3 regions of the Pseudoduganella sp. R-31 genome follow, and region 3 is predicted to be linked to each of the others. Evidence: predicted binding sites of a transcription regulator. Region 3 holds the regulator's gene; each other region holds the start of a gene.
What was found. The regulator sigma-54, encoded in region 3, starts transcription at its own class of promoters, with help from an activator protein. The targets are predictions, from matches to a motif close to TGGCANGNAANCTGCTTT.
Positions count from the first base shown of each region.

Region 1: ACN9MY_RS30760 (beta-propeller fold lactonase family protein) is a predicted target of sigma-54. The motif match lies at 1,837-1,854, and genes of this name have one in related genera.
Region 2: ACN9MY_RS11630 (PEP-CTERM sorting domain-containing protein) is a predicted target of sigma-54. The motif match lies at 1,445-1,462, and genes of this name have one in related genera.

Region 1 is NZ_CP183986.1:6,740,261-6,750,727, reverse strand. It holds gene ACN9MY_RS30765 (TonB-dependent receptor family protein) at 1-1,738, opposite strand, end outside; gene ACN9MY_RS30760 (beta-propeller fold lactonase family protein) at 1,889-2,827, shown strand; gene adh (aldehyde dehydrogenase) at 2,955-4,475, shown strand; gene ACN9MY_RS30750 (DUF779 domain-containing protein) at 4,498-4,890, shown strand; gene ACN9MY_RS30745 (PQQ-dependent methanol/ethanol family dehydrogenase) at 4,908-6,623, shown strand; gene ACN9MY_RS30740 (porin) at 6,798-7,949, shown strand; gene ACN9MY_RS30735 (sigma-54-dependent Fis family transcriptional regulator) at 7,955-9,895, opposite strand; rRNA gene ACN9MY_RS30730 (16S ribosomal RNA) at 10,361-10,467, shown strand, end outside.
Region 2 is NZ_CP183986.1:2,548,023-2,558,489, reverse strand. It holds gene ACN9MY_RS11645 (TIGR02594 family protein) at 16-459, shown strand; gene ACN9MY_RS11640 (YcxB family protein) at 446-982, shown strand; gene ACN9MY_RS11635 (hypothetical protein) at 1,015-1,326, shown strand; gene ACN9MY_RS11630 (PEP-CTERM sorting domain-containing protein) at 1,671-2,240, shown strand; gene ACN9MY_RS11625 (pectinesterase family protein) at 2,272-5,811, shown strand; gene ACN9MY_RS11620 (histidine phosphatase family protein) at 6,027-6,791, shown strand; gene ACN9MY_RS11615 (NAD(P)H-hydrate dehydratase) at 6,788-7,714, shown strand; gene ACN9MY_RS11610 (hypothetical protein) at 7,727-8,086, shown strand; gene ACN9MY_RS11605 (hypothetical protein) at 8,102-8,452, shown strand; gene ACN9MY_RS11600 (alpha-amylase family glycosyl hydrolase) at 8,499-10,467, opposite strand, start outside.
Region 3 is NZ_CP183986.1:1,008,011-1,018,477, forward strand. It holds gene ACN9MY_RS04605 (KpsF/GutQ family sugar-phosphate isomerase) at 1-128, shown strand, start outside; gene ACN9MY_RS04610 (KdsC family phosphatase) at 128-664, shown strand; gene lptC (LPS export ABC transporter periplasmic protein LptC) at 674-1,273, shown strand; gene lptA (lipopolysaccharide transport periplasmic protein LptA) at 1,287-1,847, shown strand; gene lptB (LPS export ABC transporter ATP-binding protein) at 1,850-2,605, shown strand; gene ACN9MY_RS04630 (RNA polymerase factor sigma-54) at 2,615-4,111, shown strand; gene hpf (ribosome hibernation-promoting factor, HPF/YfiA family) at 4,184-4,543, shown strand; gene ACN9MY_RS04640 (enoyl-CoA hydratase/isomerase family protein) at 4,619-5,704, shown strand; gene ACN9MY_RS04645 (Lrp/AsnC family transcriptional regulator) at 5,701-6,162, shown strand; gene ACN9MY_RS04650 (endo alpha-1,4 polygalactosaminidase) at 6,163-7,011, opposite strand; gene ACN9MY_RS04655 (DUF4272 domain-containing protein) at 7,083-8,279, opposite strand; gene ACN9MY_RS04660 (metal-dependent hydrolase) at 8,309-8,851, opposite strand; gene ACN9MY_RS04665 (hypothetical protein) at 8,984-9,313, opposite strand; gene ACN9MY_RS04670 (hypothetical protein) at 9,360-10,088, opposite strand; gene ACN9MY_RS04675 (hypothetical protein) at 10,085-10,438, opposite strand.

The DNA of each region.
Region 1 (10,467 bases), 1.1 Mb from region 3:
AGGTGGCTGCCACGCGCCCGCTGAAGCCAGCCCCCAGCTTGCTGTCCAACGATACTTCGGCGCCCTGGCGCAGGGTTTCGCTGGCGTTGCGGTAGCTGGTGCGGCCGCCACTCGAAGCATCGACCACCAGTTCATCGTGCGTGCGCACCTGGAACAATGCGGCATCGATTCGGGTGTCGCCGGCACGTGCCTTGATGCCTGCTTCGATGTGTGTGCTGCGCGCTGGCCGCAACTGGAAGTTGAAACCGGCACCGGTGCCGGAATAGAACAGCTCATTCAAGGTTGGCGCCTCGAAGCCGCGCGCCGCCGTCGCATACAGGTTCACCGCCGGCGACAGCTTGTACAAAACTCCCAGCAGGGGCGTAGTCCGGCTGTAGCGCAGGGCGCCGCTGTCATTGCCATTGCCCAGGAAATGGTCGTCCACTGATACTCGCATGCGGCTGTGGCGCAGGCCCGCGGTGAACTGCCAGCGTTCGCCCTGCCATTCCGTTTGCAGGTAGGGATCGGTGTTCGACACCACGTCGTTCTCGTCGCGCCGCAGCTTGCCCTGCACGCCGAACGTATTGCCGATGAAATTCTCATACCCCTTGCGGTCATCGCTCGATCGGCCGTACTCGACGCCCACCGTGGTCGTCAGCCTGCCGCCGGCAAGTTCGCGCATGTCCTGCCAGTTGATGTCGGTGCCGTAGAAATCGCGGTCGAAGTCGACCACTCCGCCCGAATGGCTGGCCGGCGCCTGGAAGCCTTTGGAAAACGCCTGGAACTGCGTCACGCGGCGATTGCCGCCCCACAGGCCGACGTGCAGCCGGCCTGACTCGAAGCGCTGGTCCCAGCTGGCGCCTCCCTGCTGGTGGTCAATGCTCTTGCGGGTGTTATAGCGCTCCGCCAGCGTGCGCTTGGGTACTTGCGTGTCGGTGGCATCGATTTCGCCGGCACGCGGGTCGCGTTGCCAAGTGGCCCAGGTTACGCCCAGCGGGTCTTGCGTGTCCTCCTGGCGCAGACCGTTGGCGACCAGCACCAGCTTCGCACCGGGTAGCGGCTGCATGGTCAGCTTGGCCATCGCCTGGTCGCGGCGGGCGGCGCTGTGGTCGCGGTAACCATCGGTATCGAAGCGCGAGGCATCCAGCACATAGCCTATGCCGGCAGCGCTTCCTTGCGCATTCAGGTCGGTCTTGCGCAGGCCGTCGCTGCCAGCGGCAAAGCTGGCTTCCACCGTCGGCGCACCTTCGCCGTCGCGGGTAAAGAGCTGGATCACGCCGCCGGCATGGTTGCCGTAGATGGCGGAGTAGGGGCCGCGCAGCACCTCGATGCGCTCTGCCATGTCCAGGTTGAAGGTAGCGGCCTGGCCTTGGCCGTCCGGCATGCTGGCCGGGATGCCATCTGTGATCAGGCGCACGCCGCGCACGGCGAAAGCCGACCGGGCGCCAAACCCGCGCGAAGAAACCTGCAAGTCCTGTGCGTAGTTCTGCCGGTTCTGCACCACCACGCCTGGAACGGCGGCCAGGGACTCCGAGGCATTCACGCGCAACTGTCCGTCACGGATGTGCTGTGCATCGAGCACGTTGATCGCGGCCGGCAGGTCGAAGCTGGAATGCTCGACGCGGCTGCCGCTGATGACGACAACGTCGGCGATCGCAGCGCCTTCCGGCGTGGCTTCGGCCGACGCAGCATGCGCCAGCATGGGGGAAAACAGGCTGGCCAGCAGGGCGGCGATGGCGTTCAAGCGAATGGGGTTCATGTTCAGTCTCCTCGGATCGGTTCAGCGTGCCCGCTGCGCGGGTCTCCCGATCACATAAGCAATATGCCTGCCAAGCCAACGACAGGCCGCACGTTTGCTGGCATATCGCTTGCATAACTAACGGGCACACACCATACCAAAGGAGACATCATGAAGGCAAACCCGTTCGCAGCATTGTGTGCTGCAGGCGCCGCCAGCCTCGCTTTTGCCGCGCCATTCGCCTATGTGCCGAACGAGAAGTCCGGCACCATCAGCGTCATCGATACCGCAACCGATAGCGTGGTACGCCAGTTGAATGCCGGAAAACGGCCGCGCGGCATCGGCATTGATCCGGGCGGGCGCCAGCTTTTTGTCAGCGATGCCTCCAGCGGCAGCCTGCTGGCCATCGACAGCATGGCGGGCAGCAGCGTAACGCTGGCGCTGGGGCGCTCGCCGGAGGGCGTCAGCGTCTCGCCGGACGGCAAGCTGGTGGCGGTAGCCGTGGAAGAGGGCAATAGCGTGGCGCTGTTCGATGCCGTCACCCACGCGCGGCTGGCGGATATCCCGGTGCAAGGCCGCAATCCGGAGCACGCAGTCTTCAGCCCGGACAGCCGCTACCTCTATGTCAGCGCCGAGGAGGCGGAGCAGGTCGACGTGATTGACGTGGCGCAGCGCCGCCAGTCCGGCTCCGTCGCGGTAGGCCTGCGCCCGCGCGGGATCGGCTTCGCGCCCGATTCCAGCCGGGTGTACGTCGCGTGCGAGATGGCGAATGCAGTGTACGTGATCGACCCGGCCACGCTGCGCACGCTGGCCACCATTCCCGCCGGACGCAATGCAAACGGCATCGCCGTCCACCCGGACGGGCGTAGCGTGTACGTCTCCAACGGGATGGACGGCAGCGTGATGCGAATCGATACCGCCCGCAATGAAGTGACCGCCACGATTGCAGTCGGCAAGCGTCCCTGGAATATGGCGATCACTCCGGACGGCAGCAAGCTCTATGTCGCCAACGGCCGCTCCAACAAAGTCTCGGTGATCGATACCGCTACCGCACGCAAGGTGGCTGATATCCCGGTCGGCGAACTGCCCTGGGGCGTGGTGATCCGTTGATTTGCGCAACAGTTGTTCAAGTTTGGAACAGTTGTTGTTGCGCGGTGCTTCGGCCAAGGAGCAAAAGCCGCTGGCACGGCAATTGCGAATAAGGCAGTACCCACAACCACTCAATATAGAGGACGACATGAATCTCGCCGACATCAGCAAACTGGGCGTCGCCAATCCCTTCAAGACCCGTTACGATAACTTCATCGGCGGCAAATTCGTCCCGCCGGTCAAAGGCGAGTACTTCGCCAATATCACGCCGATCACCGGCCTGCCTTTCTGCGAGATCGCACGCTCCACCGCCGAGGATGTCGAGCTGGCGCTGGACGCCGCGCACGCAGCCAAGGCTGCATGGGGCAAGACTTCGCCGACCGAGCGTGCAAATATCCTGAACAAGATGGCTGACCGCATGGAGCAGAACCTGCAGCTCATCGCGACCGCTGAAACCATCGACAACGGCAAGCCGATCCGCGAAACGATGGCGGCAGACATTCCGCTGGCGATCGACCATTTCCGCTACTTCGCCGGCTGCATCCGCGCCCAGGAGGGTACGGTGGCGCAGGTCGACTCCGAAACCTATGCATATCACTTCCATGAACCGCTCGGCGTGGTCGGCCAGATCATTCCATGGAACTTCCCGATCCTGATGGCGGTATGGAAGTTGGCCCCTGCGCTGGCCGCCGGCAACTGTGTCGTGCTCAAGCCAGCCGAGCAAACCCCGGCCTCCATAATGGTGTTGCTGGAGCTGATCGGCGACCTGCTGCCGGCTGGCGTGCTGAATGTGGTGAACGGCTTCGGCCTGGAAGCGGGCAAGCCGCTGGCTTCGAGCAAGCGTATCGCCAAGGTGGCCTTCACCGGCGAAACCGGCACCGGCCGCCTGATCATGGGCTATGCGGCGCAGAACCTGATCCCGGTCACGCTGGAACTGGGCGGCAAGTCGCCCAACATCTTCTTCGAAGACGTGATGTCGGCCGACGACGCCTTCTTCGACAAATGCCTGGAAGGTTTCGCCATGTTCGCGCTGAACCAGGGCGAAGTCTGCACCTGCCCATCGCGCGTGCTGATCCAGGAATCGATCTACGAACGCTTCATCGAACGCGCGCTGAAACGCGTGGCAGCGATCAAGCAAGGCAACCCGCTGGACCACGGCACCATGATCGGCGCCCAGGCTTCGCAGGAGCAGCTTGAAAAGATCCTGTCTTACATGGACATCGGCCGCCAGGAAGGCGCACAACTGCTGGCAGGCGGCGAGCGCCAAGTGCTGGCTGGCGACCTGGAAGGCGGCTACTACGTGCGCCCAACCGTATTCAAAGGCGACAACACCATGCGCATCTTCCAGGAAGAGATCTTCGGCCCGGTGGTATCGGTCACTACCTTCAAGGATGAAGACGAAGCGCTGGCGATCGCCAACGACACCCTTTACGGGCTGGGCGCCGGCGTCTGGAGCCGCGACGGCAGCCGCGCCTTCCGCATGGGGCGCGCCATCCAGGCTGGCCGCGTCTGGACCAACTGCTATCACCTCTATCCGGCCCACGCTGCGTTTGGCGGCTACAAGCAGTCGGGCATTGGCCGCGAGACCCACAAGATGATGCTCGACCACTACCAGCAGACCAAGAACCTGCTGGTCAGCTACAACCCTAACGCGCTGGGCTTCTTCTGAGGCAGGAAAGGCGGGGCGAAGCATGGATAACGCAATTGCCAGGGTCACGGCGACCGCACCGGCGCTGGAATTCATCGACCAGCTGCACCAGCGGCACGGACCGATCATGTTTTTCCAGTCGGGCGGCTGCTGCGACGGCAGCGCGCCGATGTGCTATCCGGCGGGTGAGTTCGACGTCAGCGAGACCGACGTCTACCTCGGCAGCCTGGGCGGCGCGCCTTTCTATATCGGGCTTGAACAGTACGGGTACTGGGAACACACCCAACTGATCGTGGATGTGGTGGCCGGCATCGGCGGCATGTTCTCGCTCGATAACGGCACCGGCAAACGCTTCCTGCTTCGTTCGCGCCTGTTCACCGACGAGGAGTGCACGGCACTCGGGCAAATAGACCATAAAAAAGGAGACAGGACGTGAAATACATCACCATCGGAATGCTGCTGGGGGCGGCGACGCTGGCGCAGGCTGCCAGCGTGACCACGACAATGCTGGATAACGCTGCGAAGGACACCAGCAGCGTGCTTTCCTCCGGCATGGGCTCGGAAGGGCAGCGCTATTCGCTGCTGAAGCAGATCAACACGCAGAACGTCAGCCGCCTTGTGCCGGCGTGGTCGTTCTCGTTCGGCGGCGAGAAGCAGCGCGGCCAGGAATCGCAGCCGCTGATCTACAACGGCAAGATGTTCGTGACCGCGTCCTACTCGCGCATCTTCGCCATCGACCTCAAGACCGGCAGCAAGCTGTGGAAGTATGAGCATCGCCTGCCGGACGCCATCATGCCTTGCTGTGACGTGGTCAATCGCGGCGCGGCGCTGTATGACAACCTGGTGATCTTCGGCACGCTGGATGCGCAGCTGGTCGCACTGGACCAGGAAACCGGCAAGGTAGTCTGGAAGGAAAAGGTGGACGACTACGCAGCGGGCTATTCGATGACTGCCGCGCCGCTGGTCGCCAATGGCGTGCTGCTGACCGGCGTTTCGGGCGGCGAGTTCGGCATCGTCGGCCGTGTGGAAGGCCGCGACCCGAAGACGGGTGAGCTGCTGTGGATGCGCCCGACGGTCGAGGGGCATATGGGCTACAAGTACGACAGCGAAGGCAAGGCAACGGAGACCGGCGTTACCGGCTCGGTCAACCAGTCGTGGCCGGGCGAGCTGTGGAAGACCGGCGGCGCGTCTACCTGGATGGGCGGAACCTACGATCCGAAGACAGGCCTGGCATACTTTGGCACCGGCAATCCGGCGCCATGGAACAGCCACCTGCGCCCCGGCGACAATCTGTATTCCTCGTCCACCGTGGCACTTGATCCGAAGACTGGCGCCATCAAATGGGCTTACCAGAATACGCCGAACGACGCCTGGGACTTCGATGGCGCCAACGAGTTCGTTACCTTCGACATGGATGGCAAGCGTTATGGCGGCAAGGCCGACCGCAACGGCTTCTTCTATGTGATCGATGCCAACGACGGCAAGCTGCAGAACGCTTTCCCCTTCGTTCGCAAGATCACCTGGGCTAGCGGAATCGACTTGAAGACCGGCCGTCCGAACTACATCGTCGAAGGTCGCCCCGGCGACCCGACCAAGGGCGAAGAAGGCAAGAAAGGCGCATCGGTCTTCGCGGCGCCGGCCTTCCTTGGCGCGAAAAACCAGCAGCCGATGGCTTACAGCCCGCAGACAAAGCTGTTCTACGTTCCGGCAAACGAGTGGGGCATGGACATCTGGAATGAGCCGATCAGCTACAAGAAAGGCGGTGCATACCTTGGCGCGGGCTTCACCATCAAGCCGCTGTTCGACGACTACATCGGCGCCCTGCGCGCGGTCGATCCGAAAACCGGCAAGATCAAGTGGGAAGTGAAGAACAACGCTCCACTGTGGGGCGGTGCGATGGCGACTGCCGGCGGCCTGGTGTTCTATGGCACGCCGGAAGGCTACCTGAAGGCGCTTGATGCGCAGACCGGCAAGGAACTGTGGAAATTCCAGACCGGCTCCGGCGTCGTGGCGCCGCCAATCACCTGGCAGGACGGCGGCACGCAATACGTGGCCGTGGTTTCCGGCTGGGGCGGTGCGGTGCCGCTGTGGGGCGGCGAAGTGGCGAAGAAAGTCAATCTGCTCGAACAGGGCGGATCGGTGTGGGTCTTCAAGCTGGCGCCGAAATAAACGATCTCCATGTGTTGCATTAGCGGCCTGCGGGCTGCTTTTTTTTTGAACAGCGCTGATCCGATATTGCGCAGGTCGGAGCGAATTCTTCATACGCTCCCTAGCGCGCCGAACCGGCACGCAAATTGCCCTGTCCCTTGTGCAGCATCCATCAATCAAACCGAGGAGACAACAATGAAGAAGATCGTGCTTGCCGCCACTGCCGGCGCAATGCTGGCCCCAGCAGCCCATGCCGTGGATATCAAGGCCGGCGACTGGAACGTGAATGTTGGCGGCATCGTCAACGCGTACTATACGTATGTGTCGTGCAGCGGCGATGCAGTGGGCGGCCTGGCGCTGGCGACTGAAGGCATCGGCTGCGGTGGAGAAGATCGCCGCACCACCATCGGCAACGGCTTGCTGCCGAATGGACTGGTTACTTCAGCCACCACGAAGCAGTCCGGCTTCGACATCAAGGCGCACATTGGCATCTATCACGCAACGGCAACCGACAGCGCCATCGCGCAGAACAGTGAAGTCGACGTGCGCCAGGCGTATTTCAGCTTCGGGAATGCTGACCTGGGGACTTTCAAGCTGGGGCGGGACAACGGCATCTTCGGCGCCAACGCCATCTTCGGCGACATGACGCTGATCGGCGCCGGCGCACCGGTGCAGGCTACCCAGCGCGGCCGGGTCTCATTGGGCCATATCGGTGCGGGCTATGCCTACGTTGGCTACTACGGGCAAATGGCATACAGCTCGCCCAAGCTGTCCGGGTTCAGCGTCGATGCCGGCGTGTTCAATCCGGTGGCGGATTCACCAATCGTGTCTGCGGCACAGTATTCGACGCGTTCCAATCCGCAGGTCCAGGCCCAGCTGACTTACGCCGATGGCCTGCTGAAGGCGTGGATCGGGGCGAAGTCGCAGAAGTTCAAGGCGGTCGCAGTCGGGGCCAGCGACTTCACCATGTCCGGATGGGAGGCGGGAGCTTCGTTCCAGCAGGGTGCCTTCGGACTGCTGGCGAACTACGAGGGCGGCAAGGGCCTCGGTGTGCTGTCGGATGCGGACCAGGGGAATGTGCGCAGCAAGCACTGGCTGTTGCAGGGCACGTTCAAGGCTAGCGAAAAGCTGAAGCTGGGCCTAGGGTATGGCATCAGCAAGAACGACGACAACACTGCGGGAACGAACGGGTTGAAGTCGAACGCCAACCTCACGGCTGGCGCCTATTACGCGCTGACCGGCGCAATAACACTGGTGGGCGAAGTGGGGCAGACCCGCTCGAAATCCTTCACCGGTGGCGAGGCAAAGATGAATGGCGCCGCTTTCGGCGGCATCCTGTTCTTCTAACCGGCCTACTTGAGATGGGGCAGTTTGCGGTAGATCGTGTTGCGCGAAACGCCCAGGGCGCGTGCCGTGGCGGAGACATTGCCGCCATGCGCTTCCAGGGTCCGCACGATCAGGGCCTGCTCCATGTCTTCCAGCCGCGCGCCGGTGCAAGGCATGGTGGCCGCAGTGGCGGCTACGCTGGCGGCGGCAGGGGCAGCGGCAGCAGCAACAGGAAACTCCACCTGGGCCTCCCGCATGTCGTCGAGGAAATCGTCCGGCATATGCTGCAGGCCGATCTCGTCCTCGTCGCCGGCCATGACCACGCCGGTGCGCAGCAGGTTGGTAAGCTGGCGGAAGTTGCCCGGCCATTTATGGCGCAGGAAGAGCTGCATGAGGTCTGGCGCGACGGTATAGCGCTTGCCGCCACTGTCGGTCGTCAGGATCTTGTTGACCACGGTCTCGAGGTCGGTGCGTTCGCGCAGCGGCGGCAATTTCACAACCAGCCCGTTCAGGCGGTAATACAGGTCTTCGCGGAACAGGCCCTTGGCCATGCGGTCGCGCAGGTTGTGGTTGGTGGCGCAGATTACTTCCACATTTACCGGAATCGATTTGTCGCTGCCCAGTGGCGTGACCATCCGTTCCTGCAGCACGCGCAGTAGGCGGGCTTGCAATGGGAAGGGCATGTCGCCAATTTCGTCGAGGAATAGGGTGCCGCCATTCGCCTGCAGGATCTTGCCGACTGCGCCCTTCTTGCGCGCACCGGTGAACGCCCCGTCCTCATAGCCAAACAGTTCCGACTCGATCAGGGTCTCTGGAATCGAGGCGCAGTTGACCGGCACGAATGGCCCTTGGGCGCGCGGCGAGTCGTTGTGAATGGCTTGCGCCAGCAATTCCTTGCCGGTGCCAGTCTCCCCCATGATCATGATCGGGATGTCTTTGCCCAGCACGCGGGTGACCTTGTCGATGACCGCCTCAAGCTGCTGGTCGCCGGTGCGCAGGTAGCGCAGGCCGGACAGGCGGCGCGCCGTGTGGGCCGGATTGGTCTGCGCCGGGTGGCTTTCCTCGCGCGCCGAAATGATCGGGTGCTGGAAGTGGTTGTTGGCCAACCGAAGCTGGGCGCGGCCGAACACGCGCACGCCACTATGCAGGCACAGGTCCAGCAGTCCCGGCGCCGCAGTGCGGTAATGGTCGAACAGCGCCGACACCGGAAGGCCGAACAGGGAGCTGAAAGTATGGGACTGCAGCGCCGCGAACGACAGGCCAAGCTGGAATAGGCCGGCGCGGTTGGCTGCGATGAAGCGGCCGCCGGGGGTAAATGAGGCGATGCCCTCCATCAGGGTGCCTATAAATTCAGCACGGGCGTGGAAGTGCAGGGTAATGACGTCTTCGAAAGCGGCGGCAAACAGCTGGTTCTCCACCATCAGGGCCGACATCCGTACCAGGGCCATGGTGTGCTTATGGAAGGAGCGCTGGTCGCCCGAGACATCGAGCACGCCAATCACATTGCCGGCATGGTCGGTAATTGGTGCCGCGGAACAGGTCAGGAAGTGGTTGGCTTGCAGGAAATGTTGATCAGCATGCACCAGGGCCGGCTTGGCTTCGGCGATGGCGGTGCCGATCGCATTGGTGCCTTTACATTGCTCGGACCAGGTGGCGCCGGCCTGCAAGGCGACCCGATTGGCCTTCTCCAGGAAGTCCTCGTCGCCAAGGGAGTGCAGGATCACACCTTTGGCGTCCGTCAGGATCACCATATTGTGAGTGTTCACGATCTGCTGGTAGAGCGTTTCCATTGCCGGCACGGCATGCGTGTGCAACAAGCGGTTCTGCTCAATGATATGGGATAGGGAGCAGCGGTCGATGGGGCCCAGGTCTACGTCGCTGCACGGATCGAGGCCATAAGTGCGTGAGCGCAGGTGCGCAGTCTCGATGATTGCGTTGTTCACATTTGGAACAGTTTCCTGTTGCATGTCTCCCCCAGCAGCCTTTGTGGCTTTCCTTAATGTAGCACCTGTGTCAAAACTGAACAAAAGCAGATTGCCAGACGCGTTACATTGTTAAGCAAGCAAACAAGATGCCAGATACCCCTTGCGCTCTGGGAGCCGGTCGGCTATAGTTCTGTCCCTCGCAACGCAGCGCAGTCAAACGACAACGCAGCGAAGCGAAAAAGAAGGGGTTGACGAGTTGCACGCTGTACCGCATAATCTCGCTTCTCTGCTGCTGACGAACACAACGCTTCGTCGACAATACAAGGCAGCGATCTTTAAAAATCAACAGTCGATAAGTGTGGGCGTTTGACGATATGCCCGGACCTTCGGGTCCGATGCTCAAAATATACGTTATAACGCTCGCACAAAATAAACGTAAATCTCGAAAGAGATTTCGTCAGTATTTTGAGTGAGTGACCTCGGTAGCAATATCGAAAAACAGAGATTGAACTGAAGAGTTTGATCCTGGCTCAGATTGAACGCTGGCGGCATGCTTTACACATGCAAGTCGAACGGCAGCGCGGGCTTCGGCCTGGCGGCGAGTGGCGAACGGG
Region 2 (10,467 bases), 1.5 Mb from region 3:
TCCTGACCTGTTAAGTTGACCGCTCAATTGAACACTCCACCTTGGCTGGCAATCGCTATCGGCGAATTGGGGATCGCAGCATACCCCGTCGGTTCGAGCAACCCGCGAATCAATTCATACCACGCAGGCACCAATATCGAAGGTTACGATGACAAAGTGTCCTGGTGTTCATCGTTCGTCAATTGGTCGTTTGCACAAGCGGGCATTGCCGGTACGGCGTCTGCTCTCGCCAGATCGTGGCTTGAGTGGGGTGAGGAAATTGAACGTCCGGTACCTGGTTGCGTTGCAGTTCTTTGGCGAGATGATCCGGCCAGCTGGAAAGGACACGTAGGCTTCTATTTGAGGGAAGACCAAGAATTCGTTTACCTCCTCGGAGGTAATCAGCTTGGACAGGTACGGGAACACTTCTATCCAAAGTCCATGGTTCTCGCCTACAGGTGGCCCAGTGGCCTCCAATAATATGTCCCATCAAGCCACGCTCACCTATGACAAACAACTCCTCCGTCGAGCAGTGCTGGCGTTCTGGCGCCGGTCAGTCGGCATAAGCCTTCCTTTGGCACTATCATTCGCCACCATTGCCTTCGTGTGGCTGCTCGTTGAAGGTGAATCGTCCTGGTTCATTGGCGCCCTTGGCGCCGCTCTGGCGTTTGCCTTTGCCATTGTTCTGGCAATCTATGTGGTCCACTATCGCAGCGTGATGGCAAAGCTGCATGACATGGGAAGGCCGCAAGCGGTCTTCACTGCCGACGCATCGACGTTTTCAGTTTCGTCGGGCATTGGAAGCTCCACCATGCAGTGGTCATCGGTTGTCGAAATATGGTGTTTTCCCGGCTTCTGGCTTCTGTTGTTTTCCAAGGCGCAGTTCATCACAATGCCTCTTGAAACGGTCTCGCCGGAAATGCAGGTATTCGTGCTGAGGGCTGTTCAAGCTTCAGGGGGCAAAGTGATTGGCTTCACGGCCAAATTCGAGAATGTAGCCTGACGCTTCAGGCACGTATCTGTATCGAGGACCACATGCACGAATGGATTACTCTCACCAAGGTATTCGGAAGTTCCCTGCGCAATCCGACAATAGCGGAAATGGAAACCGCGCTTGACGAGCTCTTTGAGAAAGCCGACGCCGACCACCCCGATGCCTGGATTGAATGCGGGTCGGCGTCTGGCCCGCTTTATAGCATCTCGATCTTTTCGAATGGCTATGCGCTCTACACAAAGTATTCAGACTCGGATATGTCGGAAGTACTGGAATCAACGAGGCTCTCGCCAGTTGATCGCGAAGGCGCACTTGTCTTATGGTCCAACCTGACTCAAGGCCGGACACCATGAGGCATGACGCTGACATTAATGCTTCCCTGTCATGCGAAAGTTAATGCTCGATAGGCGTGTCTTGCAGCCCCCGGGTTATGCGGAACGCTCTTGCTTGCTTGTCTGGTACCGCTTGCCTTGGCTTAAGCACTGCTACGTCCTGTGGTTGCAGCCGCTGCGCTGCGGGCGATGACACCTTCGTGGCGTGGAGTGTTGAATGGTCGCGACAGAATGACTTGTATTTCCGCGAGGCAACGTGGTCTGACCGCATCACATTTGGCCTGATTGATTGAAATATTGGTCAGGCCAATATAAGATCGACAGTGCCGATCAGGCACGCCTATTCAGCCCCACCGGAGCACACGATGAGAAAAACCATAATGGAGACATTGGTGGCTGCCGTACTCGCCACCGGAATTGCGCACGCAGCACCGTTACCTTTGCAGGATGCCGTCATCACCGCCACCTACAACGGCTCGCCCGACACCATCGTCGGCCTTGACCACCTGTTCCAACCCGAACCGGGCGCCAACACCACCGCCCTTGATCCAACCGGCACCGGCGTCGAATTCCTCAGCGCCGATGCCATGTTCGGCTTCGACTTCGACGCCAGCGGCCTGTTGACCGTGATCGCAAATAACGCGGTCACGCCGGGTACATACCAGTTCCACTTTGACTTCGGCAGCACCCTGGCTGCACCGTTGACCGCCTTCAAACTGCTTGACGCCAGCGGCATCGGCGGCTTGCCCATCCTGTCGCTGGGCGCCAACGGCAACTCGATCGACATCGACCTGAGCGGCACCACCTGGACCGAATTTGCCAGCATCACGGCCCAGCTGGATGCCACCGCCGTGCCGGAACCGGGCAGCGCTGCACTGATGCTGGGCGGCCTTGCCGCGCTGGCGGCAGGCCGCCGCCGCACACGACGCAGCTGACACTGTCCCCCTTTCCCCCAAGGAGAATCTTATGGAACTCAAAGGTTTCAGGATCGCGCTCGCCCTGCTTGCAGCGTTATGCCTGCCCGCGCAGGCGGCCGACGATCCGGCGCGCGTCGCCGCCCCGGCCGACGGCTGGGCAAGCCAAGCTGGCGGAACCGCCGGCGGCTCAGCCGCCATCGCTTCGCAAATCTACAGCGTGAGCAATCGCGCCCAGTTGGTCAACGCCATCAATAACGGCGGCATCAATCCCAAGATCATCAAGATCACCGGCACGATCGACATGACTGAAGGCGTGCCTTACGCGAACACGGGCGACCAGGCCATTCGCGGCGCGATCCGCTTGAAAAGCAATACGACCCTGGTCGGTGCTGGAGCCGGCGCAGGCATCGTCAACGGCCATATCCAGCTTGTCGGCGTCTCGCAAATCATCATCCGCAACCTGAAGATCGTTGCGCCCTGCGACGTGGGGCCGGTGTGGGACCCGAACGACGGCGCCAATGGTGCATGGAATTCGGCCTATGACGCGATCGGCGTTTCAGGCTCCGACCACGTCTGGATCGACCACAATACATTCACTGACGCTCCGATGACGGACAACCTGCTGCCGATCGAAAACGGCCAGCTGAAACAATGCCACGATGGGGCGCTCGACATCACCAACGCATCCGACTACGTGACAGTGTCGTACAACGTGTTCGGCGAGCACCACAAGAACAACCTGATCGGTTCGGGCGACGGCGCCACAGCCGACGAAGGCAAGCTGCGCGTCACTTTCAGCAACAATGTCTTCCGCAACGTGTCCAGCCGCGCACCGCGCGTGCGTTACGGCCAGGTCCACCTGTTTAACAACTATTTCACCGGCAGCCGAGATGCCGCGGTGTATGCGAACCTGTACAGCATCGGCGCCGGCTACAACTCCAGGATCCTGTCGCAATCGAACGTGTTCGACATCACCGGAGCCCAGGGCTGCAGCAATATCGTGGTCAATCCGGGCGGCGCCGCCACCGGCGCCTTCAAGGACAGTGGCTCGCTGCTGAACGGCACCCTGCTTGGAGGATGCACCATCAACAATAACGTGACGTGGACGCCGCCATATACCTACAGCGTGCGCCCTACCTCCCTGGTGAAGGCCAACGCGCTGGCGCAGGCCGGCGCCGGCAAGCTGTCCATCAGCATCAGCGGCACGGGCGACACCAGCGGCACGCCGATCCTTACCCGGAGCTGCCCGCCGAGCGGCCTGTATTTCTGCGACGACTTCCAGTCCGGCACCTCCGCCAACTGGGATTTGCTGCCCGTGGCCGGCGCGAACGGCAGTTTCAGCGTCAAGGCGGAAGCGGTCGGCGCGACGAATATGCTGATACAGTACACCGCCGCCACGACCGGCGGCGTGCTGGCCCTGCTAAAGCCAGCCGCCATGGCCAATGTGCCGAGCGGCGACTACTTTGTCGAAGCGCGCATCAAGCCGCAAACCAACAGCACCACCGGCAACAAGCAGCTCTACCTGATTACGCGCTACACCAACGCCAGCAACTGGTACGGCGCCGGCCTGAATGTCCAGAACGCCAACACCAGCACCCAGGTTGAAATCGCCAGGATGCTGAATGGCGCGCTGACCCGCCCCAAGCAAGTGCGCAAGCCAATCAATATGGATTCGGTGTTCTATACCGTGCGCTTTGAGATGATTGGCAGCACGCTGACGGTCTATCTCGATGGCGAATCGCTTGGCTCCGTGACCGATACTACCTTCAGCGCGCGCGGGCTGGTCGGCCTGTACACCGCCAACAAATCCTTCCAGATCGACGACGTGCGGATTGGCGACCCAAGCCTGAAGCCCGCGCAGCTGACGCTCAATCCCGCCACCACGAGCTACACCGCCGAAGCGGGCGACGCGCCGCTGCAATTGGCTGTTACCGCCGTCAAGCCCGATGGATCGGCCGACAGCTATAGCGCCAGTTCCAGCAACCCGGCGGTGCTGGCAGTCGGCATCAGCGGCAACACGCTGGCACTGACGCCGGTCGGCGCCGGCAACGCCACGGTGCGCGTGACCAGCGACAGCGACCCGACGCTGGTACGGTTGATCAGCGCCACCATCGGTGCGCAATTCGTGCAACCGACGCAAACCTACACCCTGGCCGACCGCGCCTCTCCCGCTGCGGCACAGGGCGAGGCCCAGGTGGACGCCAGCCTGCGCCTGGCATTCGACAGCACGCCATCACTGGGCAGCAGCGGCACCATCCGCATCTTCCGCAAGATGGACGATGCGCTGGTCGATGTGATCAAGCTGTCCGGCGAGAGCGATGAACTGGGCTACCCCGGCCAGGCGGCAGTACGCAAGGTAAATACCCATCCGATTACGATCAACGGCAACGTCGTGACAATCAAGCCGCACAACGGCAAGCTCGTTTACGCAACCGAATACTACGTTGCGATAGCGAACGGCGTATTCAATGGCGCCACGCTGGGTGGTACACCCTTCGTCGGCATCGGCAAGCTGGGTAACTGGTCCTTCACGACAAAGGCTGCGGCTCCGGCGGGCCCGGACCTGGTGGTCGGAGCCGATGCCGGCAGCGACTTCGCCACCGTCCAGGGAGCGCTGAACTTCCTGATGCAGAACGTGGACAAGGCCACGCCAGCCACGGTCACGGTCCGCAACGGCAGCTACAACGAACTGCTCTACCTGCGGGGCAAGGACAACGTCACCCTGCGCGGTGAAAGCCGCGACGGCACGGTAATCCAATACACCAACCACGACACCCTCAATCCCGGCACCGGCGCCAGCCAGGCTCCAGGCACCAGCGCCACTGCTGGGGGTGGACGTTCCGTCATGCTGGTGGAAACCTCGGACATGCTGCTGCTCGACACCCTCACCCTGCGCAACACCACCCTGCGCGCCGCCAACATCTCGGCACAGGCGGAAACGCTGTACTTCAACAACGACAACGGCCGGCTGATTGCGCGCGACGCCGCCTTCTACAGCGAACAAGACACGTTGAACCTGAAAGGCTGGTCCTGGTTCTACCGCACGCTGGTGGCGGGCAATGTCGACTTCATCTGGGGAGGCAGCCACGCAGCCCTGTTCGAAGAAAGCGAAATCCGCTCGGTCGGCGACACTACCAGCGCCAGCAGCGGCGGGTATGTCCTGCAAGCGCGCGTGCCGAATGCCAGCGACAAAGGCTACGTCTTCCTCAACAGCCGCCTGACGCACGGCCCCGGCCCTGGCCCCGCGCACGGCGACGTGCCAAACGGCGCCACCTACCTGGCACGCAGTTCAGGCAACGCAAGCGTATGGGACAACATCGCCTTCATCAACTGCCAGATGGATAGCCACGTTGCGCCAGTCGGCTGGGCCGGTGCCGGCGTCAACGGCCAACCCGCGCCCAGCCCGGCCGTGCCCAATGCCGGCAGCGGCTGGCGCGAGTACGGCAGCACCGACCTGTCCGGCGCCCCACTCAACCTCGCCACGCGCGTCGGCGGCTACCAGCTAAGCGCCACCGACGTCGCTGCCGGCTTCGCCACCCGCGCCCAACTCTTCGCCGCCTACAACAACGGCGCCGGCTGGAACCCCTAAGCCGCCCCACCAGCCGAGCCCGTGTCACACCTTGGGGTCACACCCCGAAAGTGACACGGCCTCGACTACGGCTTGGCTGAGCCCGTGTCACACTTGGGGTGTGACCCCAGGGTGTGACACGGGCGCGGCTGTAATTCTTGCTGGCGGGGATTGTGTGCCGCCCTGCCATCGCATCGCTTACCATAGGCTTTTGGCTATCCACCGAAAGGTATGCGATGGAGCAAAAATGGCCGCAACAGATCTGGCTTGTGCGCCACGGCCAGAGTGCCGGCAACGTGGCGCGTGATGCTGCCACGGCTGCCAATGAGTTGCTGATCGACATTGCCGAGCGCGATGTCGATGTCCCCCTCTCCGAACTGGGCATGCGCCAGTCGGACGCACTGGCGCAATGGTTCGCGGCCTTGCCCGCCGGGCAGCAGCCCAATGTCGTGCTGTACTCGCCTTACCTGCGCGCCCGCGCGACGGCGCAAGCGGTGCTGCAATGCCTCGGCCCTGAGGACATGCTGGCCGTGGTCTCCGATGAACGCCTGCGCGAAAAGGAATTCGGCATTACCGATCGCCTGACACCACTGGGCATCTCTGAGAAATACCCCGACCTGGCGGCACAGCGCAAACACGTCGGCAAGTTCTACTTCCGACCGCCAGGTGGCGAGAGCTGGTGCGATGTGATCCTGCGCCTGCGCAGTGTGCTCGACACCATCACCCGCGAATACCGCCGCGAGCGCGTGCTGATCATCGGCCACCAGGTGATCGTGAACTGCTTCCGCTACCTGGTCGAGCGGCTGGATGAGGAAACCATTCTCGCCATCGACCGCGCGGCCGATGTGCCGAATTGCGGCGTGACCTCCTACCAGTTCGATCCGCAAGCGGGCAAACGCGGCAAGCTGGTGCTGGAGCTGGAAAACTTCGTCGCCCCGCTGAAAGACAGCGGCACCCCCGTCACCGACAAGCCGGACGTCCCGGCCGCGCCGAAACCATGAGCAACGCCGCCCCGATCGAACTGGCTCCCGCCCTGCTGCGCGATTGGCCCTTGCCGCAACCCGGCTTCGATGGCGACAAGGAGGTGCGCGGCCACGTGCTGGTGGTTGCCGGCTCGGCGGAAATGCCCGGCGCCGCCATCCTCGCCGGCGAAGCGGCCCTGCGCGCCGGTGCCGGCAAGCTGACCATCGCTACCGCTGCCAGCGTGGCGCCGCAAGTGGGCGCCGCCATCCCCGAAGCACGCGTGATCAGCCTGGGCGAAACCGCGGCACACGGCTTCCAGGCCGACAGCGCGCGCCGCCTCGCTGAACTGGCCGGCAAGGCTGATGCCTTGCTGGTCGGCCCCGGCATGGAGGACGAAGCCAGCTGCGTGGAACTGGTGCACCAGCTGCTGCAGCGCTTCAGCGCCATTCCCATCGTACTCGATGCCATCGCCATGTGCGCGGTACATCCGCGTGGCGAGCCGCATTTGCTGGACGAAGCAGTCGATTGGGAGCACTTCCGTTTTTCCACGCCTGTACTGCTGACACCCCACGCCGGCGAACTGGCGCGAGTGACGGGCGGTGTGCGCGGCAATATCGAGCGGGAGCCGCATGGCGCCGCGCAAGCCGCTGCCGACCGCTGGAATGCCGTCCTCGCACTGAAAGGTGCTACCACGGTGCTGGCGACGCCGGACGGCAAGCTGTGGCAACACCAGGGCGGCAATGCCGGCCTGGCCATTTCCGGTTCGGGGGATACCCTGGCCGGCATCATCGCCGGGCTGCTGGCGCGTGGTGCTTCGCTGGAACAGGCTGCGGCCTGGGGCGTGGTGCTGCACGCGGCCGCCGGCGAGCAACTGGCGCTGCGTTGCGGCCCACTGGGCTACCTGGCGCGTGAAATTGCAGCCGAAGTACCGGCATTGTTGCGGGTGCTGGCTGCCCAATAAAGGAGATTCAAGATGAACACCATGAGCAAAGCAGGCGCCCTGTTGCTGGGCGCAGTCCTGGCCGCCGGCCTGGCCGGCTGCAAAAACCGCACGGAAGACACGACGCCTGCGCCGGTAACTTCGCCAGAAACAACAACGCCAACGCCGCCGCCGGCAACCCCTGCCCCGGCACCCGTGACGCCAACCACGCCACCGTCCGACTCCACGACGCCAGCACCAGACACCACGACAACGCCAGCAAGCGGAGCCACGCCAGGAACCAGCGGGACCAGCGGCACGCAAGGCACCACAGGCGCCGCCCAGCCGCCGTCCACTGTGCCCGACAAGACAGACCAGAAGGACATGCAGCGCGATCGACGCCCAACTTATTAGAACGGAGGCCCTGCCATGCCGATTCTCCGCCATGCGGGCGCCCTGATGCTGGGCGCCCTGCTTGCAGCCGTCCTCCCGGCCTGCAGCAAACATAACGCCGAAAGCCCTGCCAACCCGCCAACAGGCATCGGAACCCAGACCACGCCGGATACTGGCGGCACCGGTACCGCACCAGCGCCAGCAGCCGCGCTTCCCAGCCCGCCTGCCACCGGCGCCGGCAATTCGACCAGCGGCGCCAGCGGCGGCAGCGCCGCCACCCAGGGCACGCAGCCAACGGCCCCCGCCAGCGGCGCGACGCCTGCGACCAGCCCGGCCAACACACCGGGAACGTCAACGCCGCCCAGCGGCCAGCAACCAGGCCGATAGCGGAACGCCGGCGTCACAGCGTCGGCGTTTTACCCATCCAAGCTTTCTACTTCGCAATCAGCAGCAGCAAGCCGCGGCCACAAACGCCGTAGACATAGTTTTCGCCGCCGATGAAGTCTTCCGCGCCTGGCGTGCGAACCTGGCCGGCGCCTTCGGCCCAGGTGCAAGTGTCGGTCACGCGGTACCAGCTCTTGCCCGAACCCGGCCACGGCAGCGTGTAGTTCACATTGCCGCTCCAGCCGTTGTAGGAAACATAGACGGCGGAAGCGCTGTCGCCAAATTCACTGCCGTCGATGCGCCAGGCAATCGCGTGGTTATTGTTGTCATTGAAATACGTCGCATCGGCCACTGCACCATCCGGCCTGAACCAGCGCAGTTGCTCCATCACGTTGCCGTTGCCGTCCGTCGATGAATAGAAGTTCGCAGGACGCAGCGCCGGATGCGCTTTGCGGAAGGCGACCAGGCCTTTGGTAAAGGACTGGAAATTGGACTGGTCCGCAGTCCAGCTCCAGTTCTGCCACGAAGCGACGGAGTCCAGGTTGTAGGGATTATTGTTGCAGTTGACGCTGCGAAGCGACTCGTCACCGCCCACCATCATCGGCACGCCACCCGACAACAACATCAACGCCATGCCGTTGCGCGCGGCCTTGCGCTGCTCGCCCGCAACGCCACCCTGGTCCCAGCTGTTGTTATTGTCCTCGCCACCATCGCTTGGGCCATAAGGCCAGGCCTGGGAATTGTTCTTCGAATTGCAGCTATACAGATCCTTGAGCGTGAAGCCGTCATGGGCCGTGATGAAGTTCACCGAATGCCAGGGCTTGCGTCCATCGTCGCCATACAAGTCGCTGGAACCCGCAAAACGCGTGGCAAGCGTGCCGGGGGTGATGGCCACCTGCCCCATCTTGTTCTGGTCCTGCCGGATCACATCGCGGTAGATGCCGTTCCATTCTGCCCAGCCAGCCGGGAAGCCGCCAACCTGGTAAGAGTTGCCGCCGATTGCCCATGGTTCTGCGATGTGGTCAACACCGCTGCCGCCAGCGGCCGCGCGTGCCGGCAGCTCCGCCACGATGCGGTTGAGCGCATTGCCGCTATCCATTTTGTCGAAGTTGTAGCAGCCATGCTGGCAAGTGTTGCCCAGCACCGAAGCCAGGTCGTAGCGGAAGCCGTCCACTCCCAGCATGTCGCGCCAGTAAGCCAGCGAATCGACGATCAGGTTCTGCGCCACCGTGTTGCGTGTGTTGTAGTTGCCGCCCACGCCGGTGTTGTCCCAGGAATTCTGGAAGTCGCTGGTCAGAGAATAATAGGTTGGGTTATCGAGCCCGCGCATGCCATAGATGTTGTAGGTGGTCTTGTCGCCGGCATTCCACTGGCCGCCCTCGCCAGTGTGGTTATAGACCACGTCGATATACACCTTGATGCCGTTGTCGTGAAAGGCTTTCACCATCTCCTTGAACTCGCGGGTCGGGCCGCCGGCCGTCCGGTCGTAGCTGTAACGTCGGTCCGGCGCAAAGTAGTTCAGGGTCATATAGCCCCAGTAGTTGTCGCCCGTGTTTGAATTCGGATCGGCATCGTTGGTGTCATTCTGGGTTTCCTGCACCGGCAGGAATTCGACCGCGGTCACGCCAAGGCTTGCGAGATATGGCGCTTTCAACCCCGCGCCCTTGTAGGTGCCGCGATAGGCGGCCGTGATGCTGCCGTCGTTCTTTGTCAGCCCGCGCACATGGGCTTCGTACACGATGTCGTCCTTGAAAGCGCGCGTGGGCTTGGTGCCGATCGATTGCGCATCGCCCTGCAGCACGATGCCTTTCGGAGCACTGCTGCCGCTGTCGATGTTGCGGTATAACGCGCCGCTGGCGTAGATCGTGCCGTTGCTCATGGTGGCCGTGGTCGGATCGTGACTGATCTCCAGCGCATAGGGATCGATCAACAGCTTGTTGGGATTAAAGCGGTTGCCATTGGCGTCGACGTCCGCGATGAACCCGGTTGATGAGCCCTTGGTCCACGCCGCGTTGTAG
Region 3 (10,467 bases):
AGCTGGCGGTGGACGCCGTGGCGGTGATGGAAGAATTCCGCATCAACCAGATGCTGGTGGTGGATGCCGACGGCACGCTGGTTGGCGCTCTGCACATCCACGACCTGACCCGCGCCAAGGTGATCTGATGACGCTCGAACGCGAAGACCTGCTTGCCCGTGCAGCCAGGGTGCGCCTGTTCATCTTTGACGTGGACGGTGTGCTGACCGACGGCAGCCTGACGTATGGCGCCGACGGTGAAATGGTCAAGACTTTCAATGTGCACGACGGCCTGGGCATCAAGCTGCTGCAGGAAGCGGGCATCAAGACCGCGATCATCAGCGCCCGGCGCACGCCGATCGTGCTGGCACGCGCCAAGGACCTGGGCATCGATTACGTGCACCAGGGCGGCCACGACAAGCTGACCCCGTTCAAGGCCTTGCTGGCCGACCTGGGACTGGCGGAAGAGCAGGTTGCCTTCATCGGCGACGACGTGGTGGACCTGCCGCTGTTGAGCCGTGTGGGCTTTGCGGTCAGCGTGCCGAATGGCCGCAAGGAGGCGCACGATCGCTCCCACTACATTACCGAAGCTGCGGGCGGCCGCGGCGCGGTGCGCGAGGCCTGCGAATTCGTGCTGCGCGCCAGCGGCAGCTATGACCGCGTGATGGCCCAGTTCCTGGTGTAAGGGCAAGCGATGCGTAACCAGAGGACCGCCCACCGCTTCCGCCTGTCGATCGGCATGATCTTCGTGCTGCTGGCGGCGCTTGGCAGCTTCTACCTGCTCGAGCTGCTGAACCGCGCGGACGAACAGATGCAGGCCGACAAGCGCATGAACGAGCCGGATTACATCATCCATAACTTCTCCTTCGTGCGCATGACCAAGGATGGCAAGCCAAGCTATATCATTGCCGGCGACAAGCTGACCCACCGCCCGGTCGACGATTCGTCCGAGATCGACAATCCGCGCGTGCACAGCCTGGCCGGCGAGAAGCCGCCGATGGAGATCGTGGCGAATACGGCGCGCGTGGACGACACCAACAGCCGCGTCACCCTGAACGGCAGCGTGACGATCGACCGCGCGGCATCGCCGCAATCGCAACTGCTGCACCTGGAATCGGACAAGCTGGTGATCTTCCCGGACGAAGACCGCATGGAAACCGATCATCCGGTGAAACTGCGGCTGGGGGATACGACTGCTGCGGCCAACAGCATGCGCGCCAATAATGCGACGCGCGAAATGCACCTGGCCGGCAACGGCACGCTGCAGATTCCGCCCAAGGCCGCGGACCAATAACTGAGGAATGAACATGAAACGACTACTCTTGTCGGCAGCCTTGCTGCTGGGAGTCGCCGCTCCGGCGCTGGCCGAGAAAGCCGACTCCTACAAGCCGACCAACATCAGCTACGGCTCGATGGACATCGACGACGTCAAGCAGGTCACCATCCTGCTGGGCGGCGTCAAGCTGACCCGCGGCACCCTGACCATGACGGCCGAGCGCGCCTACGTCAAGCAGACGCCGGAGGGCTTCCAGCAAGTGACGCTGTTTGGCGACGGCAAGAAAGCCACCTTCCGCCAGAAGCGCGACGGCGCCGGCGACCAGTGGGTGGAAGGCGATGCCGACCGCATCGAATACGAGGAACAGGTTGAACTGGTGAAGATGTTCAACAAGGCCACCATCCGCCGCCTGGAAGGCGGCAAGCAGAACGACGAAGTGCAGGGTGAGTTCATTTCTTACGACAGCCGCAAGGAATTTTTCAGCGTGCGCAATTCGGCCAGCGGGGAGAGCAAGCCCGGCGGCGGTCGCGGCACCATGGTGATCCAGCCGACCCGTACCGAACCCCCAGCGACGCCGACGGAGAAGAAGTAAGCATGCAAGCAAATAACTGCGCCAGCACGCTGGTCGTGCGCGGCCTCCAGAAAACCTATGGCAAGCGACAGGTGGTGCACGACGTTTCGCTGCAAGTCGATTGCGGTGAAGTGGTCGGCCTGCTCGGTCCCAACGGTGCCGGCAAGACTACCTCTTTCTACATGATCGTCGGCCTGGTGGCTTCCGATGCAGGCACCATCGATATCGGCGGCACCGACGTGTCGAGCCTGCCGATCCACAAGCGCGCCACGCTGGGCCTGTCCTACCTGCCGCAGGAAGCTTCGGTGTTCCGCAAGCTGACGGTGGAAGAAAACATTCGTGCCGTACTGGAACTGCAGAAGGTGGACGGCAAGCCTCTGCCCAAGGCGGAAATCAAGCAGCGCCTGGAATCGCTGCTGGCCGACTTGCAAATCGAGAAGCTGCGCGAGAACCCGGCCCTGTCGCTGTCGGGTGGCGAGCGCCGCCGCGTGGAAATTGCGCGCGCCCTGGCCACCAACCCGCGCTTCGTGTTGCTCGACGAACCGTTTGCCGGCGTGGATCCGATCGCCGTGATCGAAATCCAACGTATTGTGCGTTTCCTGAAGGAGCGCAATATCGGTGTGCTGATCACCGACCATAATGTGCGTGAGACCCTCGGCATTTGCGACCGCGCCTACATCATCAACCAGGGCGCCGTGCTGGCCTCGGGCCGCCCGGACGACATCATTGCCAACGAATCCGTTCGCCGCGTCTACCTCGGCGAACACTTCCGCATGTAAACGAAGGCCATGAAACAAACACTGCAACTGCGAACCTCGCAACACCTGGCGCTGACGCCGCAGCTGCAACAATCCATCCGCCTGCTGCAGCTGTCCACGCTGGAGCTGCACCAGGAGTTGGAACAGCTGCTTGGCGACAATCCCATGCTGGAGCGCCTTGACGACCCGCTCGACCACTCGGTACGGCTGCTGGCCGATGGCGCCATCAGCCAGGGCAACGGCAATGGCACCGAAGCTCCCGCCACGCCTTCGGCTGAAGGCCCGCAAGGCGAGGGCGGCGAAGCCCCGGCCGCTGCCGGCGAAAGCGATACCTATGAAGGCGGCGACCATGAAGCCGGCAACGGCAGCGACGACGCCGACTGGAGCGCCAGCGCCGGCAGCAAATCCGCCGACGACGAAGACAGCCGCCCGCAACTGGAAGCTTCCGGCTGCACGCTGCGCGAACACCTGCTCGAGCAGATGCGCGTCACCGTGCAGGAGCCGCGCGACCGCGCGCTGATGGAACTGATCATCGATGCGCTGGACGAGAACGGCTACCTGGAAGAGCCGCTGGAAGAAATCCACGAGCGCCTGCCGCCCGAGCTGGAAATCGAACTGGACGACCTGCGCTGCAGCCTGGTGCTGCTGCAAAGCTTCGATCCGCCCGGCGTCGCCGCACGCAATGCCTCCGAATGCCTGGCGCTGCAGATCAGGCGCATGCCCGGCGTGCCGCTGGTGACGCGCCGCATGGCGCTGACCATCGTCGAGAAGCACCTGACCTGGTTCGCCCAGCGCGAGTTCACCAAGCTGAAGAAAGCGCTCGACTGCGACGATGAAGACTTGCGCGAAGCACAGTGCGTGATCCGCCAGTGCAACCCGCATCCGGGCGCCGAATTTGCGTCAGGCGAGTCAGACTACGTGGTGCCGGACGTGATCGTGAAAAAGGGCCGCGGCGGCTGGATCGTCACCCTGAACAACGACGTGGTGCCGCGCCTGCGCGTGAACGCGCTGTATGCCAACCTGCTCAAGCAAGGCAAGAGCGAGTCGCAGATGAATGGCCAGCTGCAGGAGGCCAAGTGGTTGATCAAGAATATGCGCCAGCGCTTCGACACGATCCTGCGCGTCGCGGAAGCGATAGTAGAAAGACAAAAGAACTTTTTCAGTCATGGCGCAGTGGCCATGAGACCCCTTGTGTTGCGTGAAATTGCTGATACACTGGGACTACACGAGAGCACTATTTCTCGCGTAACAACTCAAAAATATATGCTCACCCCGCATGGCATGTTTGAGTTGAAATATTTCTTTGGTAGCCACGTCGCGACCGAAGCCGGGGGGGAGGCTTCCTCGACTGCGATACGGGCACTGATCGTGCAATTGACAGGAGCAGAAGACCCGAAAAATCCTTTATCCGACAGTAAGATTGCGGACATGCTGGGTGAACAAGGCATGGTGATTGCGCGACGGACTGTTGCCAAATATCGAGAAGCGTTGAAGATCCCTCCAGTTAGCCTCCGCAAATCGTTGTAGTGCAGTGCATGGGTTCCTCTGTGCGTTTCGGCGTGCACGAACTCGAGAGCGACATCATCTTTAGGAGTGTGTATGAATCTCACCATCAGTGGACATCATGTCGAAGTGACCCCAGCCATTCGCGAGTACGTGCAGAACAAGCTGGAACGAGTCAAGCGCCATTTCGATCAAGTAATCGATATTGCTGTCATCCTGACTGTAGATAACCTCACCGAGAAAGAGAAACGCCAGAAAGCCGAAATCAACCTGCGCATGTCTGGCAAAACTGTTTACGTCGAAAGCCTGTCGCAAGACCTTTACGCCGCCATCGATACCCTGATTGATAAACTGGATCGCCAGGTCATGAAATACAAGGACCGTGTGCAGAACCACAGTCATGCGGCCATCAAGCATTTCCCGGATACGTATGAGGCACCACCCACCGCCATGTAAAGGACTGGCCGTGCAGCACACCAAAGGGCGCAATTGGCGCCCTTTTTTGCGACCAGTGTGCGTTAGAATATTTGCATGAGCGAACACGTACACACCCAACTCTCCAACGGTACCGGCTTCATCACGCTGGACCGCCCCAAGACCCTCAATTCACTGTCCCTCGACATGGTGCGCGCGATGACGCAGGCGCTGCTGGCATGGCGCGACGATGCGTCGGTGGCGGCGGTCGTGGTGCGCAGCAGCAGCGAACGCGCGCTGTGCGCAGGCGGCGATATCCGCTTCTTCCACGACGTCGGCCGCGGCAATACGCAAGGCGGCAGCGCGCTGCTGGAGGACTTCTTCACCGAAGAATATGCGCTGAACCATTTAATCCATTTCTACCCCAAGCCTTATGTGGCGCTGATGGATGGCGTGGTGATGGGCGGCGGCATGGGCATCGCGCAGGGCGGGCCGGAGTGCGGCGTGCGCATCGTCACGGGCCGTACCAGGATGGCGATGCCCGAGGTGAACATCGGCCTGTTTCCCGACGTGGGCGGCAGTCACTTCCTGTCGCATGCGCCGGGCCAGCTTGGCATGTGGCTCGGCCTCACCGGGCTGACGGTCGGCGCCGCGGATGCGCTCTACCTCGACCTGGCTGACTACTTCGTGCCGGAAACTGAACTGGCCGGACTGGCCAAGCTGTTCGAGTCGACGCCCGGCAAATCGTTGCGCGATGCTGTCGCGGTCTTTGCCGGCCCGCACAACGCCTTCGCCGGCGACAGCGAACTGGAAGCGCAGCGTGCCCTGATCGATCAGCATTTCTCGGCGGGCTCGGTACCCGCCATCATGGATTCGCTGCGAGGCGACAGCACGCCTTTCGCGCAGAAATCGCTGAAGGCAATGGAATTGCGCTCGCCGCTGATGATGAGCGTGACCCACGAGCTGCTGAAGCGCGGCGCGTCGCTGGGCGTGTCCGACTGCTTGCGCATGGAGCGCAACCTGGTGCGCCGCAACTTCGAACACGGCGAGATTTTCGAGGGCGTACGCGCCCTGGTGATCGACAAGGACAACCAGCCGCAGTGGAATCCCGCAACGCTGGCCGAAGTGACGCCCGCCATGGTGGAGCGCTTCTTCGAACCATGCTGGCCGGCCTGGGCGCACCCCTTGCGCCACCTCGCATGAGGGATCTGGACCGGATCGACCGGGGCATCCTGAATATCCTGCAAGAAGATGCCAGCACGCCGTTGCGCGAGATCGCGGAGCGCTTGCATTCGTCGGTCGCGACCTGCCAGCGCCGCATCGAAAGGCTGCGCAACGACGGCGTGCTGGTCAAGGCTGTCGCGCTGGTTGACCGCGCGCTCGCCGGGCGGCCGCTGACGGTATTCGTGTCGGTCGAACTGGAGAAGCAGAATACCGACATCCTCAAGCAGTTCGAACACCGCATGCGTTCCGAGCCCGAGGTGATGTCCTGCTACGAAGTGGCCGGCGAGTTTGACTTCCACCTGATCGTCACGGTGGAGTCGATGGAAGAGTACAGCGCCTTCACGCGGCGCGTCTTCACCTCGCACCACAACGTCATCAACGTCAAGAGCCTGTTCGCGATGAACTGCTCCAAGTTCGAGACCAAGCTGACGCTGTAGTCACGGCTCGCAGCTGTAGCGCAGGCTGTCGTCCAGCGCGAGCGGCAGCACCAGCGTATGGAACTTGCGGGCGTTGGCATCGGCGCACAGCTTGGCGCGCGCTGCGGGATCGCTGCTGTATGGCGCAGCATACTCCGCATTGAATACCGGCTTGCCGCTGGCGATGAAAGCCTGGTAGCCCTCGCATTCGGCGAACTCATGGCATTGTTCGTTGACGGCAAAATCGAAATCGCCTACCAGGTCCTTCAACTGATCCGTATCGTTTTTCAATGCAATGGACATTCCCCGGCGGTGCGCTTCGCGTGCCAGGAATCGGTTGTAATCGAGCTGCGTGGCGGCGGTAAGGGCGAAGCCGCTGTTGTTCGCATAGCCGTCCACGTTGTCTGCTTCAACGCCATTGCATCCCTTGGAGACTGCCAGGTCCAACCGCGCAAGCATGATCTTCCGCACAGTTGCCGAGCGCGTGTCGAGCCATCGCTCCCCTGCCCATCCTTGCAGGTCCTTGCCCATGTCGGCTGGCGCAAAGCCGGAAAAGTCGGGACGCCAATTTTCGGAGCTGCCGGCTGAAAAATAGCAGACCACTTTCTTGCCGCTCGCCTTCAATGCCTGGACGGTAGCAGGCGCTGTATCGAACAGATCGATATCGTACACGGTTGCCGCATAGGCGGTATTGACCGTCCCTTTCAACTGCCACTGCCAGGTATCGCCCAACGCAGGTTTCCAGTAGGCGGCTGGTGCGCTTGCAGGCGGCGGCGTATCCGAACTGCTTCCGCCGCCGCATCCGCTCATCGTCGCCAGCGCCAGGCAGAAGATACTGATCGGAAGCAGCCGCCGGGTGTGTTGTCGCATCAATTCATCCTTGAAAATATTGGCCGGCAATAGTTTCACGGACGGCTTACGGCATGCTTACTCCCTGGCGCTCATGTGCTTAGGTCAGTGTCGTCCCAGTCATCTCCTGGCGCCAATGCCCAGGTGAACGAATGGCGGCGCTCATGAACGGCTCCGCCGTGCGCTATCGGATCGAAGTCTTTGGGCACGGTCATGCCCCCCATTTGCGCGCTCCTGACAGCGTTATGCGCGCAGTAGAATTTGTATTCCATGAAAATGACCTCGCCAGCCGCTCTCAATGAAGCGCCCGCCGCGAAGTCGGCGAGATTGCCGTCCCAGGCGGGCAGGAAGTCAAACAACATCGCCTCGATGACTTCGTCGGAGATTTGGCTGGCATCCAGCGTCGGCACCTGCGCAAAGCCAACGATCCACGCCAGCGCCCACATATTCTCCAGCCTCCAGCCGACAGTCTGGTCATGTAGCGCTTGGGATTCCTGGCGCGGCAGATCGATCAATGCAAGTTCGCTCTCCGTCATCGCGGCGCGCAGGTCGTTTCGCTCGATATAGCCCTGTAGTTGTGCAGTGTCGGCCAGGCGTACAGGCATTGCTGCCCAGGCAAATACGGCTTGCAGCGCCATCAGGCGTTTGCACAGCTCCTGCTTATCGCGCAGCGTGATACCCAGGTCGGGAAGGGGCAAGGAGTTCGCGGGCTGAAAGCCGAGTGCCATAAGCTCGCTGAAAACGCGCTGCTTCAGTTTCAGTGCGTTGTTGTTGCCTGCACCGGATGGAGCCGTGATGGGCGTGTATTTCGGCCATTTGGCCTGGGGATCCGATGCAGACAAATCCTCGCCATACAGCACCCTTCCGTTTGAATCCCGCATGGATGAGGGAGTGAACCAGACTGCATCGAGGGCTTCTGCGATTACCGAAATAACCTCGTACCTTTCGTCGTCGGCCTCTGCGCCGGGCTCGCAGATTGTGCCAAGCGCGAAGCCGAATTTTTCGGTCAGGGCGAGTATTCTTGCCTGTGCAGGGGCGTGCGGGAAGCGGGCGAAATAGCCGCGCATTCCGGCCATCTGGTCCTCCCACGCTTGTCCGCTGTAATAGGCTGGATCGTGAGTGATTTTCAGCCGCTTCTTCTTCAGCCATCCGCCGGTCGTCACTTCGATTTCGCTCCACGCGTCGTCGGTGCCCGTGACTTTGAACTTTGCATTCAATTTCTTCAGGACTTCGATTACTAGCCCAGGGTTTATTTCCTGAGCGAATAGCGAAACAGGTTCAGTTGCCATCGTTTGAGTTTCCTTTGTGTCGCGGACCTTTACTCCAGTCGGTCGCGAGCGATGTTGTTGCGTATGGCATAGGCGGCCACCATCGTGGATAGGCAGGGCAGCCAAACCCATAGGAGTTCAGATTTAATTACTGTCAAGCCGGCGGGGCCCAGGAAGCGCCCCATTGTCAATGGCGATACGCGGATAAACTGGACCGGGAAGAAATGCCGCTGATCGGAGAATGGCCACCAGATGGCGGCACCGAGGCCGCCGGTTGTCAGCATGTCGAGCAAGGGATGCGAAACGCAGGCAACCGACACGAACGCCATCGTCACCCATCGTTTCGCGTGCAGCCACGGTGCGGCCAGTGCAGCCAGCATTCCCAATGCAAGTGCAAACGCGATCGAATGCGATGCCCCGCGGTGGCCAAGCTGGTTCGCGTATTCGATGCCGAGCTTGAAAGCGATGACGTCCATGTCAGGCACGATTGCCGCAACCATGCCTGCGAACAGCAGCCGGCGTGAAATGCGGTCCGGGCCAAGTACGACACCGAGTGCCAGCGGAATCGCTGGGTGGGTAAGGATGGTGGGCATGGTGCAGAGGAAATTAAAGCGGCACCTGGCAGAACAGGTTCACCAAAAACGAAACGTCGAGGTATTTGCGGCCAGTCTTCTGGACTAGTGTCGGGATTCGCTCTCTGACTGCCAAATAGAAGGAGGCATCCATTACTCTTTGGGACAGTCGACCGGAGGCAACGGGCCGAATACGACCTCGGAGTCAGCCGGGCCGGAAGTCTGCAGGATGTAGACGACGTTGGCCGCGCTGTCCACATACATCATGTGGGCGCGACCGCCTGGCAGCATGCCAGGTGAATTCAGCGTCATGTGTCGCGTGTCGCGCAACTTCTCCGGCAGCTTCGGTACCGTAGGCCACTTTTCGCGGGTGCCGGAAGGCGACACGAAGCCGGCGTAGTGCGCAGCCGTGCAGCGCCAGATTGGTTCCGGCTCGGGAGGTGCAGCGCCCAGCGCTGCTGCAAGCAGTAATGAGATCGCCATATGCAGATGATAGATCAAAAAGCAGGCGTTGATTTGTTTTTAATTGTTACCGGCGGCTGAGCTGCGGCCGGGCCGGAGGCGCGCCGCTTTCCATGCGGATGCGCAGTTCTCCGTCTTCCTTGATCAGCAGAACGGCGTATGAATGGGACGTGGTCTCGAGGCCAGCCTGGTCGCTCCGTGCGACACCGCCGGTGACCATTACCGACTGGTCACCGAGTTTTTCGTATGCCAGGCCTTGCCAACGGAACGTGACAGGCGGCTTCCAGCTTTTCGCGTATTCGTTGGAAAGCTTGTCAAAACCAATTTCTTCTTTCCATTCTCCGCCAATGAAAATGGTGCCGCGCCGGGAATAGCGGTTGGCCAGCGCCTTGCGATCGCCGGCGGTGAGGTCTTCTGCATAGGTGTCCATGAAGAAGTGCGCGAGATCGAGGATATCGGTTGCCGCAGGATCCGCGCAGGCGATCTTTGGCAGTGGGCCGAAGATCACGATGGAATCCAGCGTGCCCGCGGACTGCTCGACGTAAGCGCTGCCGGCTTTGACATCAACGTACATGACATGCGACTTGCCGCCCGCATAGGCGCCCGCTGTGTTGAGCAGCATGGACCTCTTCTTGCGCAAGCGCTCCGGCAAGGCCTTCAGCACCGGCCATTTGGCCGCGGTTCCGGATGGCGAAACGAAGGCGCCATAGTGCTGCGCCGTGCAGCGCCAGGCCGGATCGGGATCGACGGGCGCAGAACCGGCAGCCGCTGCGGCCAGCAAGACGAGCAAGCTCATTTTTCCTTCAACTCCCTCATGCGTTGCGGGATCAGATCCATCTTGCCTTCAACGTTGAACTCTTCGCAGCTGTCCGCGACTCTTTGCTCTTGGCCACCCTCTTTGGTGAAGTAAAGCTTCTCGCAATCGCAACGCAGGCGAGCCTTGAGCTGCTTGCCCTGCTTGAGTTCCGCAGTCCAGCACGAGTCGGCACAGCCGCAGGATTGGTAGGTCAGGACTTCGCCTGCACGTGGCCAGTCCAGATTGTATTTGTGATGCTGTCCAGCTGCCTGCACTGCAGGAGTCAGGGCCAGCATCGCAAGCAGGATGAGGATAGGAGTTGATTTCTTCATATCGGCGAATGTTAGCATATCGCCAAGTGAGAAAATTTCTCACCGCT